One region of the Halomonas sp. LMYGS-3 genome, then DNA from elsewhere that is predicted to be linked to it. Evidence: predicted binding sites of a transcription regulator. Region 1 holds the regulator's gene; the other holds the start of a gene.

Region 1 (5,484 bases):
CCGCGGTGCCGCCGGCTTCTGGGTCGAGGATGGCGAGATCCGCCATCCGGTGGAGGAGTTCACCATCGCCAGCAACCTCGAGGCGATGTTCCGGGGACTGACCGGTGTCGGTGACGACACCGATACCCGCGGCAGCATCCACACCGGCAGCTGGTTGATCGACGAGATGACCGTCGCCGGCGCCTAGGCGTCCTCGTCGAAGCGGGCCTCGAAGAGTGCCTCGAGGGCGTCGAGCACCGCCTCGGCGTCCTCGCCCTCGGTACTGATCGTGAGCTCGGTACCGCAGGGGGCGGCCAGCATCAGCAGCGACATGATGTTGGCGGCATCGGCCTCGCGGCCGCCATGACTCACGGTGACCCGTGCCTGGAAGGGTTGGCAGCACTGGACCAGCTTGGTGGCGGCACGGGCGTGCAGGCCGCGCCGATTGGTCAGGGTGAGCTTGCGTTGCGGCACGCCTCAGGTTCCTTCGTCGTCGTTCTCTGCCCGTGGCGGCTCCGACTGCCGGGGGAGGATAGCGTGGATGCCCAGCTCGCGATGGCGCAGTCGCACGCTGGGGTAATGTCCGGCGAGGTGGTGGGCCAGTCGTTCGGCCAGGTGGACCGAACGGTGCTGGCCGCCGGTGCAGCCGATGGCCACGGTCAGGTAGCTGCGATGGCTGGTCTGGTAGGCGGGCAGCCAGCGCTCCACCCAGGCCAGGATGTCGTCATGCATCTCGCCGACGAGGGGGTAGCCGTCGAGGAACTCGATGACCGCAGCGTCGCGGCCGGTGTACGGCCGCAGCCGGGGATCCCAGTAGGGATTCGGCAGGCAGCGGGCGTCGAAGACGATGTCGGCGTCGAGCGGCACGCCGCGCTTGAAGCCAAAGGACTCCACCGTCAGGGTCAACTGGTCGGCCCGGTGGTTGGCGACCTGGTCGCTGATGCGCCGCCGCAGCTCGTGGACCGAGAGCCGTGAGGTGTCGATCACCAGGTCGGCGAGGTCGCGGATCTCGGCCAGCGCCGTCTCCTCGGAATCGATCGCCTCGGCCAGGGTCATGTCGCTGCCCCGCGTCAGCGGGTGGCGCCGGCGGGTTTCCGAGTAGCGCTCGAGCAGGATGCGGGCGTCGGTGGTGAGGTAGATCACCTGGCCGTCGATCCCTCGTGCGCGGACCTCCTCCAGCAGGCTGGGGAAGCGTTCCAGTGCATGGGGCAGGTTGCGGGCGTCGATGCTCACCGCGATCGAGGTGTGGGGCGAGTGATCGCTGCTGAGTTCGTCGACCAGCGGGCCGAGCAGCATGGCCGGCAGGTTGTCGATGGCATAGTAGCCGAGGTCCTCGAGCGCCTGCAGTGCGATCGACTTGCCGGAGCCGGATCGGCCACTGATGATCACGAGCTGCATGGCGGGTCTCCTGGTCATTGAGCTGGCCGGGGTGGCCCGGTGACGGGCGGTCAGGCGCTGGACTGTCGTCGGATCGCCTCGACGAGCCGTTCATGGAGCTCACGCTGGCTGGCGCTCTTGCGCAGTCGGCCACGGGTCTCGGCATCGTTCATCACGCTTGCCACCTGGGCCAGCAACGAGAGATGGGCATCGTCGGCCTCCTCGGGGACCAGCAGCACGAAGATCAGGTCCACCGGTTCGCCATCGATGGCGTCGAAGTCGATTGGCTCGGCGAGCTTGAGGAAGCCGGCGATGGGGGCCTTGCAGTGTGGATCACGGGCATGGGGGATGGCGACACCGTTGCCGATTCCCGTACTGCCCAGGCGTTCACGGCCGATCAGGCGGCCGAAGACTTCCTGGCTATCGAGGCTCGGGGTGTTCTGGGCGATGAAGGTGCTGAAGAATTCCAGTACCCGCTTCTTGCTTCCCCCCGGCACACCGAAGAGGGTGCGCTCGGGGGGCAGGATGGCTTCGAGTGTCATGATGGATCAGCGGGCACCGGCGCCCTGGGCGCGGGCCTGGACCTTCTCCTTGTGCTTGACCAGTTGGCGGTCCAACTTGTCGGCGAGGGCGTCGATAGCGGCGTACATGTCACCGTCCATGGCCTCGGCGTGCAGATCGGCACCGGCGGCGTGCAGGGTGCAAGCCGCCTGCTGGCGGGCCTTCTCGACGGAGAGCGTTACCTGCACGGTGGTGATGTTGTCGTAGTGACGCTCCACGCGCGTGAGCTTTTCGTTCACATAGTCACGCAGGGCGTCGGTCAGTTCCACATGATGGCCGGTGATGTTGACTTGCATGACACGCTCCTTCGTCCTTCGTATTGGTGCCCCGATTGTAACCCTTTTTCCTGCCGTGCAAACCCCCCGTGACGGACGCCTCACGACAGCCCTGATACAGGTCGCGGGCGCGACCGAAGGCGTGCCGGTGATGCATGTTTTGCAAGCACCGGCGTGCTCAGCGTAACCGCTTGCGTTCGCTGGAAGAGGGAATGCCCATGGCCTCCCGGTATTTGGCCACGGTCCGTCGCGCAACGCTGATGCCGGCCTCCTCGAGCAGCGCGACCAGCTTGCTGTCGGAGAGCGGCTTGCGCGGTGGTTCCTCCTGGATCAGCTTGCGGAGGCGTGCGCGGATCGCCGTGCTCGAGTGGGCGTCGCCGTCGCCGTTGCTGACCTGGCTGGAGAAGAAATACTTCAGCTCGAAGACCCCGCGCGGGGTGTGGATGAACTTTTGGGTGGTGACCCGCGAGATGGTCGACTCGTGCATCTCCACGGCCTGGGCGATATCGGCCAGGATCAACGGTTTCATCGCCTCCTCGCCCTGTTCGAGGAAGTCGAGCTGGCGCGCCATGATCTCGCGCCCCACCCGCAGCAGGGTATCGTTGCGGCTGGAGAGGCTCTTCATCAGCCAGCGCGCCTCCTGCAGGTGATTCTTGAGGAACTGGTTATCCTGGCTCTTGTCGGCGCGGCGAATCAGCGCCGCGTAGTCGGGCTGGATGCGCAGTCGCGGCAAGGCTTCGGGATTGAGTTCCACCTGCCAGCCGCGGCTGTCGTGACGGGCGACCAGGTCGGGGGTGACGTAGTCGCTGTCGGGCTCCGCAAAGCGACTGCCCGGCCTCGGATCCAGCGAGCGGATCAGGGCGGTCACCTCGTCGAGGGCATCGTCGTCGAGGCCGAGGCGGCGCTTGAGCAGGCGTCGGTCGTCGGCGGCCAGCGCCTCGAGAAACTGGCGCACCAGGCGGCGGGCCTGGGGCAGCAGGGGGGTATCGTCGGGCAGGGCGGCCAGTTGCAGCATCAGGCATTCGCGCAGGTCCCGGGCGAAGACGCCGGTCGGCTCGAACTGCTGCAGGCGCAGTAACACCTGCTCGACCTCACGGCTCTTGAGGCCCTCGAGCCCCTGGTTGCGGAGCCCGTCCCGCAATTCGTCGAGCGGCTGGGCCAGGTAGCCGGCGCCGTCCACGGCGTCGATCAGGCTCTCGGCGATGTGCAGCTGGCGTTCGTCCAGGTCGGTCATCGCCAGTTGCCAGGTGAGGTGGCCCCGCAGGCTCTGGCCCTCGGCCTGGCGTTCGAAATCCGGGCCTTCGCCACCGGCAGGAAGGGCCAGGTCCTGATAGGTATCCGACCAGTCGCTGTCGACGGAGAGCTCGCTGGGGATCTCGCTGGCCCAGTCGTCATCGGGCGCCTCGCTCGTCGCCTGCTCGCCGAAGCCGTCGTCGAGCTCGAGCATGGGGTTCGACTCCAGGGCCTGCTGGATCTCCTGACGCAGGTCCAGGGTGGAGAGCTGCAGCAGGGCAATGGCCTGCTGCAACTGGGGCGTCATGGTCAGCTGGGTGCCGACGCGCAGTTGCAGGGATGCTTTCATGGCCATGAGAAGTGTGTGCTCATTCGCCGAAAACTCCCACCCTAGTCCGCCGTCGATCGTCTTGCAAGCATTTTATTAGCAATAAGCGTGCCATCGGCAAACTTTGTGCCGTATGAGTATAATAATCGTTATATCAGAGAGTTGCGGTGATGCTTCAGAGGCGGAAGTCTTCGCCAAGATACACTTCCCGTACCCGCTGGTTGGTCAGGATCGCCTCGGCATTGCCTTCGGCGATTATCTGGCCGTCGCCGACGATGTAGGCGGTATCGCAGATGTCGAGGGTCTCGCGCACGTTGTGGTCGGTGATCAGCACGCCGATATCGCGAGCCCTCAGTTGGCGGATGATGCCCTTGATCTCGCCTACCGAGATGGGGTCGACCCCGGCGAAGGGTTCGTCGAGCAGGATGAAGGCGGGTTCCGTGGCCAGTGCCCTGGCGATCTCCACGCGCCGCCGCTCGCCCCCGGAGAGGCTCATGCCGAGATTATCGCGGATATGGGTGACGTGAAAGTCCGCGAGGAGTTCTTCCAGGCGTGCCTGGCGGCCGGCACGGTCGAGGTCCTGGCGAGTCTCGAGGATCGCCATGATGTTGTCGGCCACCGTGAGCTTGCGAAAGATCGAGGCCTCCTGGGGCAGGTAACCGATCCCGGCTCGCGCCCGCTCATGCATGGCCGCCTTCGACAGGTCGAGGCTGTCGATGTGGACCTCGCCGGCATCGGCGCGTACCAGGCCGACGATCATGTAGAAGGAGGTGGTCTTGCCCGCCCCGTTGGGGCCGAGCAGGCCGACGATGCTGCCCTGGCCGATGGCCAGGCTGATGTCCTGGACCACGCGGCGGCGCTTGTAGCTCTTGGCCAGGTGGCTGGCGCGAAGTGTCTTCATGTCGTCCCTTACTGTTGCTCGGGCTGCAGGGTCATGCGTACGCGCTGGCGCTCCTGGACACCCTCGGCCTCGGCGCGTGCCTGGACCACCCGGCGGTCGAGGAAGTACTCCAGGTAGCCGCCATCGAAGGTGTCGCCGCCCTGGTGCAGCTCGGCACGGTCGATCAGTTCCACCCGTCGCTCGGCGACGTAGTAGACGATGGTGCGCCCCCAGCCGCGCACGAGGGGTTCGTCCGGGGCGGGTCGCTGCTCGATATAGGCGCGCTCGCCGGTGGCGATGGCGTGGGAGAGCTCGCCTGCCGCGTTGCGGCGGATCTCGACCCGGTCGCCGGTCAGTTGCATGCTGCCCTGGCGGATGTCCACGTCGCCGGTATAGATGGCGGTGCCGGCACGGTCGTCGAGATCGAGTCGGTCCGCTTCCACTTCGATGGGGGCGCTGGCGTCGCCCTCGAGGGCCAGTGTCGAGGAGGGGGACAGGGCCAGGAGCGTGAATGCCAGTCCGAGCAGTGCCGGGGCCAGCAGGGAGGCAGAGGGCAGTCGCATCATGGCTCGGGATCCTTGTCGGTGGGAGCTTGCGTCTCGGGCGGATGGTGACCGCGAACATTGTCGGTCAGGCGGGCGCGATTGTCATGGATCCAGGCGTCGAAGCGTTCGCCGCTCATGCGTTGGGGCGGTTGACGCAACAGCGCGGGGGTATCGCTCCAGGCGTGGCCGGTATCGGCGTCGAAGTGCAGGATGTCGGTGTCGAGCTGCCAGCGCTCCTCGGGGGCGTGCAGGCGGGCGTCGCCGGAGAGGGTCAGGGGATTGCCGCCGGCGCCCAGGGTGCCGACC
Region 2 (5,484 bases), on a different contig from region 1:
CTCATGGCGAGTGACCCGGTTGGGGCCCAGCATGGAGTCGACCAGGTCGCGCAGGCGGTCGACCTCCTCGACGATGATATGGGTGAACTCCCTGAGCCCGGGGTCGTCGAGGTCGCGCTCCAGCAGTTGGGCGGCGCCACGGATCCCCCCCAGCGGGTTCTTGACCTCGTGGGCCAGCCCGCGGGCCAGCACCTTGATGGTTTCCTGGCGACTCAGCAGGGCCTCCTCGCGGGAGATGCGCATCAGCCGGTCGCGCGGTTCGATCTCCAGCAGCAGCTCATCGGAGCTGAGTGGCGTGACCGTGTAGTCCACCGTGAGTGACTCGCCACCGATCACCAATCGCGCCTCCCGCTGGGTGAAGGGGTGGAACTCGGCCCGGGCCTTGTCCAGCACCTCCTCGATATCGCTGCCCCTGCCCACCACGCTGGTGAACTCGACGCCCGCGACCCGGCTCAGGCTGACGGCCAGCAGGGCCTCGGCCGAGGGGTTCATCCAGCACAGGCGCAACTCGCCGTCCAGCAACAGCACCGCCGTGGTCAGGTGCTCCATCAAGCGTTGATACATCAGGCCTTCTCGACTCATGGCATTGTCCCGCTCACCGTCCATGGAGGGGCAGTGACCTCTTCGGCTCTCGGTCGCCCTGCCCGGGGCGGCACGGCGTACTGCCAATAGCGCTGCAAGAAGCGCGCCAGCACCGGCACGAGCGCCCTGGCGCCGTTTCGGTGCCATCACGCACCCCTTTAGTGCACCACAATAGTGCATGCCGCGAGGCGACGCACGAAAGCGAGACAGGCTACCCTCCTCTTGCACCAGCAACGGGAATGGGCCGCCGAGGCACGCCAGCAAACGAGCCGTCAGGGATGACGTGGGGCGAAGCGTCGCTCGCTGTCGAAGCGGCGCTTGGGCCGTCGCTCGAAGCGGGGCTTCTCGGCATCGCCCGCGGCGGACGACCGCCGCTCGAGGCGGCGCCTCTCGCGGCGGCGCTCCTCGCGATCGAGGGATTGAAACTCCAGGTCGACGCTCCGGCGAATCCGCTCGGCACGATCCATGGGATCAAGGGGCCGGTCGTCACGCGTCACGTCACGACAGGGCCTCGGGCTGCCGTCCGGGCACAACGGCCGGGGTGCCCGGCGAGGGGGCAGCTAATCGGGGCGGTTGGGGTTCTGGGGCAGGTTGACGCTGGCCCGCTGCACGTAGAGGGTCACCGGCGACGTGCGATGGCGGACCTCGCCGCTGGCATCGAGCAGTTCGGCCTGCAAGACATGCTCGCCGCGATCGAGGTTGGTGAGCATGAAGGCATTGGTGTGCATGGCCGACTGGCTGACCCGGCCATCCAGCAACAGCCGCACGCGATGGTCCTCGCGCAGTTCGGGCTCGATGCCGAGTTCCACCTGGACATTGCCGGCATAGCCGGTGGGCAGCGTCTCCTCATGCCCCGGCGCCAGGATCCGGAAGCTGTCGTAGGGCATGAAGGGCTGCCCCGGCGAGGCACCGACCGCCGCGGCACGGCTGCCGTCGACCCGCGGCACGGCCTGCTCCTGGCGCACCTCGCGGGAGGGCACCACGGTGAGCGGTGTCAGTTCGACCTCCTCTCCGCCGCGTTCGGGATCGTCGGTGAAGACCACGTTGCCCTGGGCATCGGTGGTGCGATAGACGGTGGTGGCCGCTGCCGTCACGGGCAGGCAGACACCGAGAACCAGGATGACGAGACGCATGTTCATGACTATCCCCCTGCGGTGGCGCCCTCTATCGCCGGGCAGCCTCTTCGATCGTGCGCCGGCTCGCGCCCGGCTACCCGACATGGCCATTGGATAGTGAACGACAAGAAGGGGTTCCGCCATGGCGGAACCCCTTTTTCGCTCAACGCACGAAGCGGGAGGCGACCCCTCAGGGCCGCCGTCCCGCTGTCCTGCTCAGCAGCTGTAGTACATGTCGAACTCGATCGGGTGAGTGGACATGCGGATCCGCTCCACGTCTTCCATCTTCAGCTCGATGTAGGCATCGATCATGTCGTCGGTGAAGACGCCACCCTCGGTGAGGAAGGCACGGTCGGCATCCAGTGCCTCCAGAGCCTGATCCAGGCCGCTCGCCACGGTGGGCACGGCCTTGCCCTCTTCCGGCGGCAGGTCATAGAGGTTCTTGTCCATGGCATCGCCCGGATGGATCTTGTTCTTGATGCCGTCGATACCGGCCATCAGCATCGCCGCGAAGGCCAGGTAGGGGTTGGCGGTCGGATCCGGGAAGCGGCACTCGACGCGCTTGCCCTTGGGGCTGGCGGTGTAGGGAATGCGGATGGAGGCGGAGCGGTTGCGGGCGCTGTAGGCCAGCATGACCGGCGCCTCGAAGCCCGGTACCAGACGCTTGTAGGAGTTGGTGGAAGCGTTGGTGAAGGCGTTCAGGGCACGGGCGTGCTTGATGATGCCGCCGATGTAGTAGAGCGCCATCTCGGAGAGGCCGGCGTACTCGTCACCGGCGAACTGGTTGACGCCATCCTTCCAGAACGACTGGTGGACGTGCATGCCGCTGCCGTTGTCGCCGACCAGCGGCTTGGGCATGAAGGTCGCGGTCTTGCCGTAGGCGTGTGCCACGTTGTGCACGACGTACTTCATCTCCTGAAGCTCGTCGGCCTTCTTCACCAGAGTGTTGAACTTGACGCCGATCTCGTTCTGGCCGGCGTTGGCCACCTCGTGGTGGTGCACCTCGACGGTCTGGCCGATGGCCTCCAGGGTGTTACACATGGCGCCGCGGATGTCGTGGAAGCTGTCCACCGGCGGCACCGGGAAGTAGCCACCCTTGACGCGCGGACGGTGCGCCAGGTTGCCGCCTTCGATGGGACGGTCGGTGGCCCAGGCCCCCTCCTCGGAGGAGATCCTGTACATGGCGCCTTCGATGTCGGCCTTCCAGTGCACCTCGTCGAAGATGAAGAACTCGGGCTCGGGACCGAAGAAGGCGGTGTCGCCCAGGCCACTGGACTGCAGGTAGGCCTCGGCACGCTTGGCAATGGAGCGCGGATCCCGTTCGTAGCCCTGCATGGTGGCCGGCTCGATGATGTCGCAGCGCAGCACCAGGGTGGCGTCTTCGGTGAAGGGGTCGAGGAAGGCGGTGCCATCTTCCGGCCGCAGGATCATGTCCGACTCGTTGATGCCTTTCCAGCCCGAGATGGAGGAACCATCGAACATCTGGCCATTCTCGAAAAATTCCTCGTCGACGTCGCGCGCAGGGATGCTGACGTGCTGCTCCTTGCCACGGGTATCGGTGAAGCGCAGGTCGACCCACTTGACGTCGTGTTCTTCAATCAGGGCGAGAGTCTTGGCAGACATGATGTCCTCCACTGGTGAGCTTGGCTCGATAAGTTTGGATGATGATCCACTGGCGCTGGTCGTCCCAGCGAGAGTTTTAGCACGTCGCGGGCACCCTGCCCACGACCGCCACGCACGAACATGGCGCTGGCCAAATCAATGCAGGCAGCGTGCCAGAAATGCACCAGCATGGCGTGTATCTACGACAATAAATTGATTATATTGGTTTTTTTCATGCATCATGAAGCACCCCTCTGCACCATGCCAGTCATCACACACCCGGGAGGGCCTCTCACCCCACCACTCAGGCACCAAAATGGTGCGACAAACTACCGGAAAGCACCAAATCAATGCATTGCCGACACCCTGCTCCGCCATCCCGCCTGGTTGAGGGCACGGCTCATGCCCTAACAGGGCAGAAGTCCTCTTCCGATCCCAGGAATTCCATATCGGAAACATATTGATACGCTTAACAACCAAAAACTACACTCTATTACACGAAGGCTCCGGATCGGGAACGCCCGCGTTTCAGCCCCGGCGCCATGGTCTGGTGTCCAGCCCGCGGAGTGCGCCCGAGCATGTTCGCCTGCAGCCTTTTCCTCGATGCACGTTCGACGGGCACGGCTCTGCCGAGGCGCCTGGCGGCTCTGCGTCGGCTGTTGCAGGATCGAAACGGGCATATCGAGCTGCTGCTGGTCGACGATACGGGAGACCCACGGCTACCGGGACTCGCCAATCGCTTCGGTGCCCGCCTGCTCCCATGCGCAAGCGAGCCCCTGGGCGGCCGCCTGAATGCCGCGGTGGCCCGCAGCCAGGGCATGGTACTGGTCTTTCCCGGACCGACCCTCCCCGCCGCGTCCACCGACTGGCTGACCGCGGTCATCGAGCGGATCGAGCATCATGCCTGGGATGTCCTGGTCCTGCCCTCGCGCCCCCGCGGCCCCGCGACCCGCCTGTGGCACTGGCTGAGCCGCACCCCACCCAACGATACCCTGTGCGTGGCGCGGCAGTGGTTCGATCGCATCGGCGGCTTCGACCCCTCGCTGGACACCTCGGCCCTCCCCGAGCTGCTGGAGCGGCTACGGGCCTGTCAGGCGCGGGTACAGACCCGCTTCGGTTGACGCCGCAACGCCCGACCCTCACTCATAGGTCACGACCAGAAAGCCCACCAGCTCCTCGTCGCTGACGTTCTCGATGGTGTGCTCCAGATCGGCGTGGTAGTGGGCCGAATCCCCCGGGCTCAGCTCGCAACAGCTGTCGCCGGCCTGCACCCGGGCATTCCCCCGGGTGAGCGTCAGGAGCTCGCGGGTGCCCTCGAAGTGTGGCGCGCTGTGGAGGCGGGCGCGGGGCGCGATGCGCAGCTCGTAGAACTCCACGTTCTTCTCCAGATGCAGCGGCGAAAGCGTGCGGATCCGGCACTCCGGGTCGTCGCGAAACATCTGGTTGGCATCGTCACTGCGCACGATCTCGATCCGCGAGGCAGTCCAGGGCTCGTCCACCAGCTCCCGGATGCTCAGCCCGAAGGCCTGGGCGATACGCAGGGTCACCGCCAGGGTGGGATTGGCCCGTCCCCGTTCGATCTGGCTGAGCATCGAGCGGCTGACCCCCGAGGCGGCCGCCAGCTGCTCCAGGGTCAGGTTGCGTTTCTTGCGCAGCTCGGTGACGCGGCTGGATAGTACCTGACTGCCCACATCGCCGTGCTGATCCCGAGTGACTGTTCTACCGTTCAATCGAGGCACCTCTTTTTTCGTGCGGCCCTGTCAGTGTGCTTCCTCGTCGGGGAACCCCAGACCCGCCCCACTCACGACAAGAATCCACTATGAGAGAAATTAATCTTGTATAACGGAATTGTTCTGCGATACTGGAAATGGTTCCTTCATACTAAACGCCTTGCGACGGATTGCCAGGGCCCCGATGCACACATATCCAGGAAGGGGGTAGGGTCATGAAAGCACTGGTCAAGCGAGAGGCCGCACCGGGCCTGTGGCTGGAAGAGGTTCCCGACCCCGAGATCGGCATCAATGATGTGCTGATCCGGGTCAAGCGCACCGCCATCTGCGGCACCGACGTCCACATCTACAACTGGGACAGCTGGGCACAGAAGACCATCCCCGTGCCCATGGTGGTGGGCCACGAATTCGTCGGCGAGATCGTCGAGGTGGGGTCCAACGTCAACGACTTCCAC

What was found. Region 1 encodes sigma-54, which starts transcription at its own class of promoters, with help from an activator protein. Its sites were predicted from a motif close to TGGCACNNNNNTTGCTNT; they were not measured.
Region 2: glnA (glutamate--ammonia ligase) is a predicted target of sigma-54. The motif match lies at 3,458-3,475, and genes of this name have one in related genera.

What each region holds. Positions count from the first base shown of each region.
Region 1 is NZ_JCAKFQ010000002.1:102,898-108,381, forward strand. It holds gene pmbA (metalloprotease PmbA) at 1-187, shown strand, start outside; gene AC5W54_RS02670 (HPr family phosphocarrier protein) at 184-453, opposite strand; gene rapZ (RNase adapter RapZ) at 457-1,377, opposite strand; gene ptsN (PTS IIA-like nitrogen regulatory protein PtsN) at 1,428-1,898, opposite strand; gene hpf (ribosome hibernation-promoting factor, HPF/YfiA family) at 1,905-2,213, opposite strand; gene AC5W54_RS02690 (RNA polymerase factor sigma-54) at 2,371-3,780, opposite strand; gene lptB (LPS export ABC transporter ATP-binding protein) at 3,929-4,654, opposite strand; gene lptA (lipopolysaccharide transport periplasmic protein LptA) at 4,663-5,199, opposite strand; gene lptC (LPS export ABC transporter periplasmic protein LptC) at 5,196-5,484, opposite strand, start outside.
Region 2 is NZ_JCAKFQ010000032.1:27,445-32,928, reverse strand. It holds gene glnL (nitrogen regulation protein NR(II)) at 1-564, opposite strand, end outside; gene AC5W54_RS20015 (hypothetical protein) at 855-1,079, opposite strand; gene AC5W54_RS20010 (DUF4124 domain-containing protein) at 1,143-1,721, opposite strand; gene glnA (glutamate--ammonia ligase) at 1,914-3,320, opposite strand; gene AC5W54_RS20000 (glycosyltransferase family protein) at 3,878-4,420, shown strand; gene AC5W54_RS19995 (helix-turn-helix domain-containing protein) at 4,439-5,029, opposite strand; gene tdh (L-threonine 3-dehydrogenase) at 5,245-5,484, shown strand, end outside.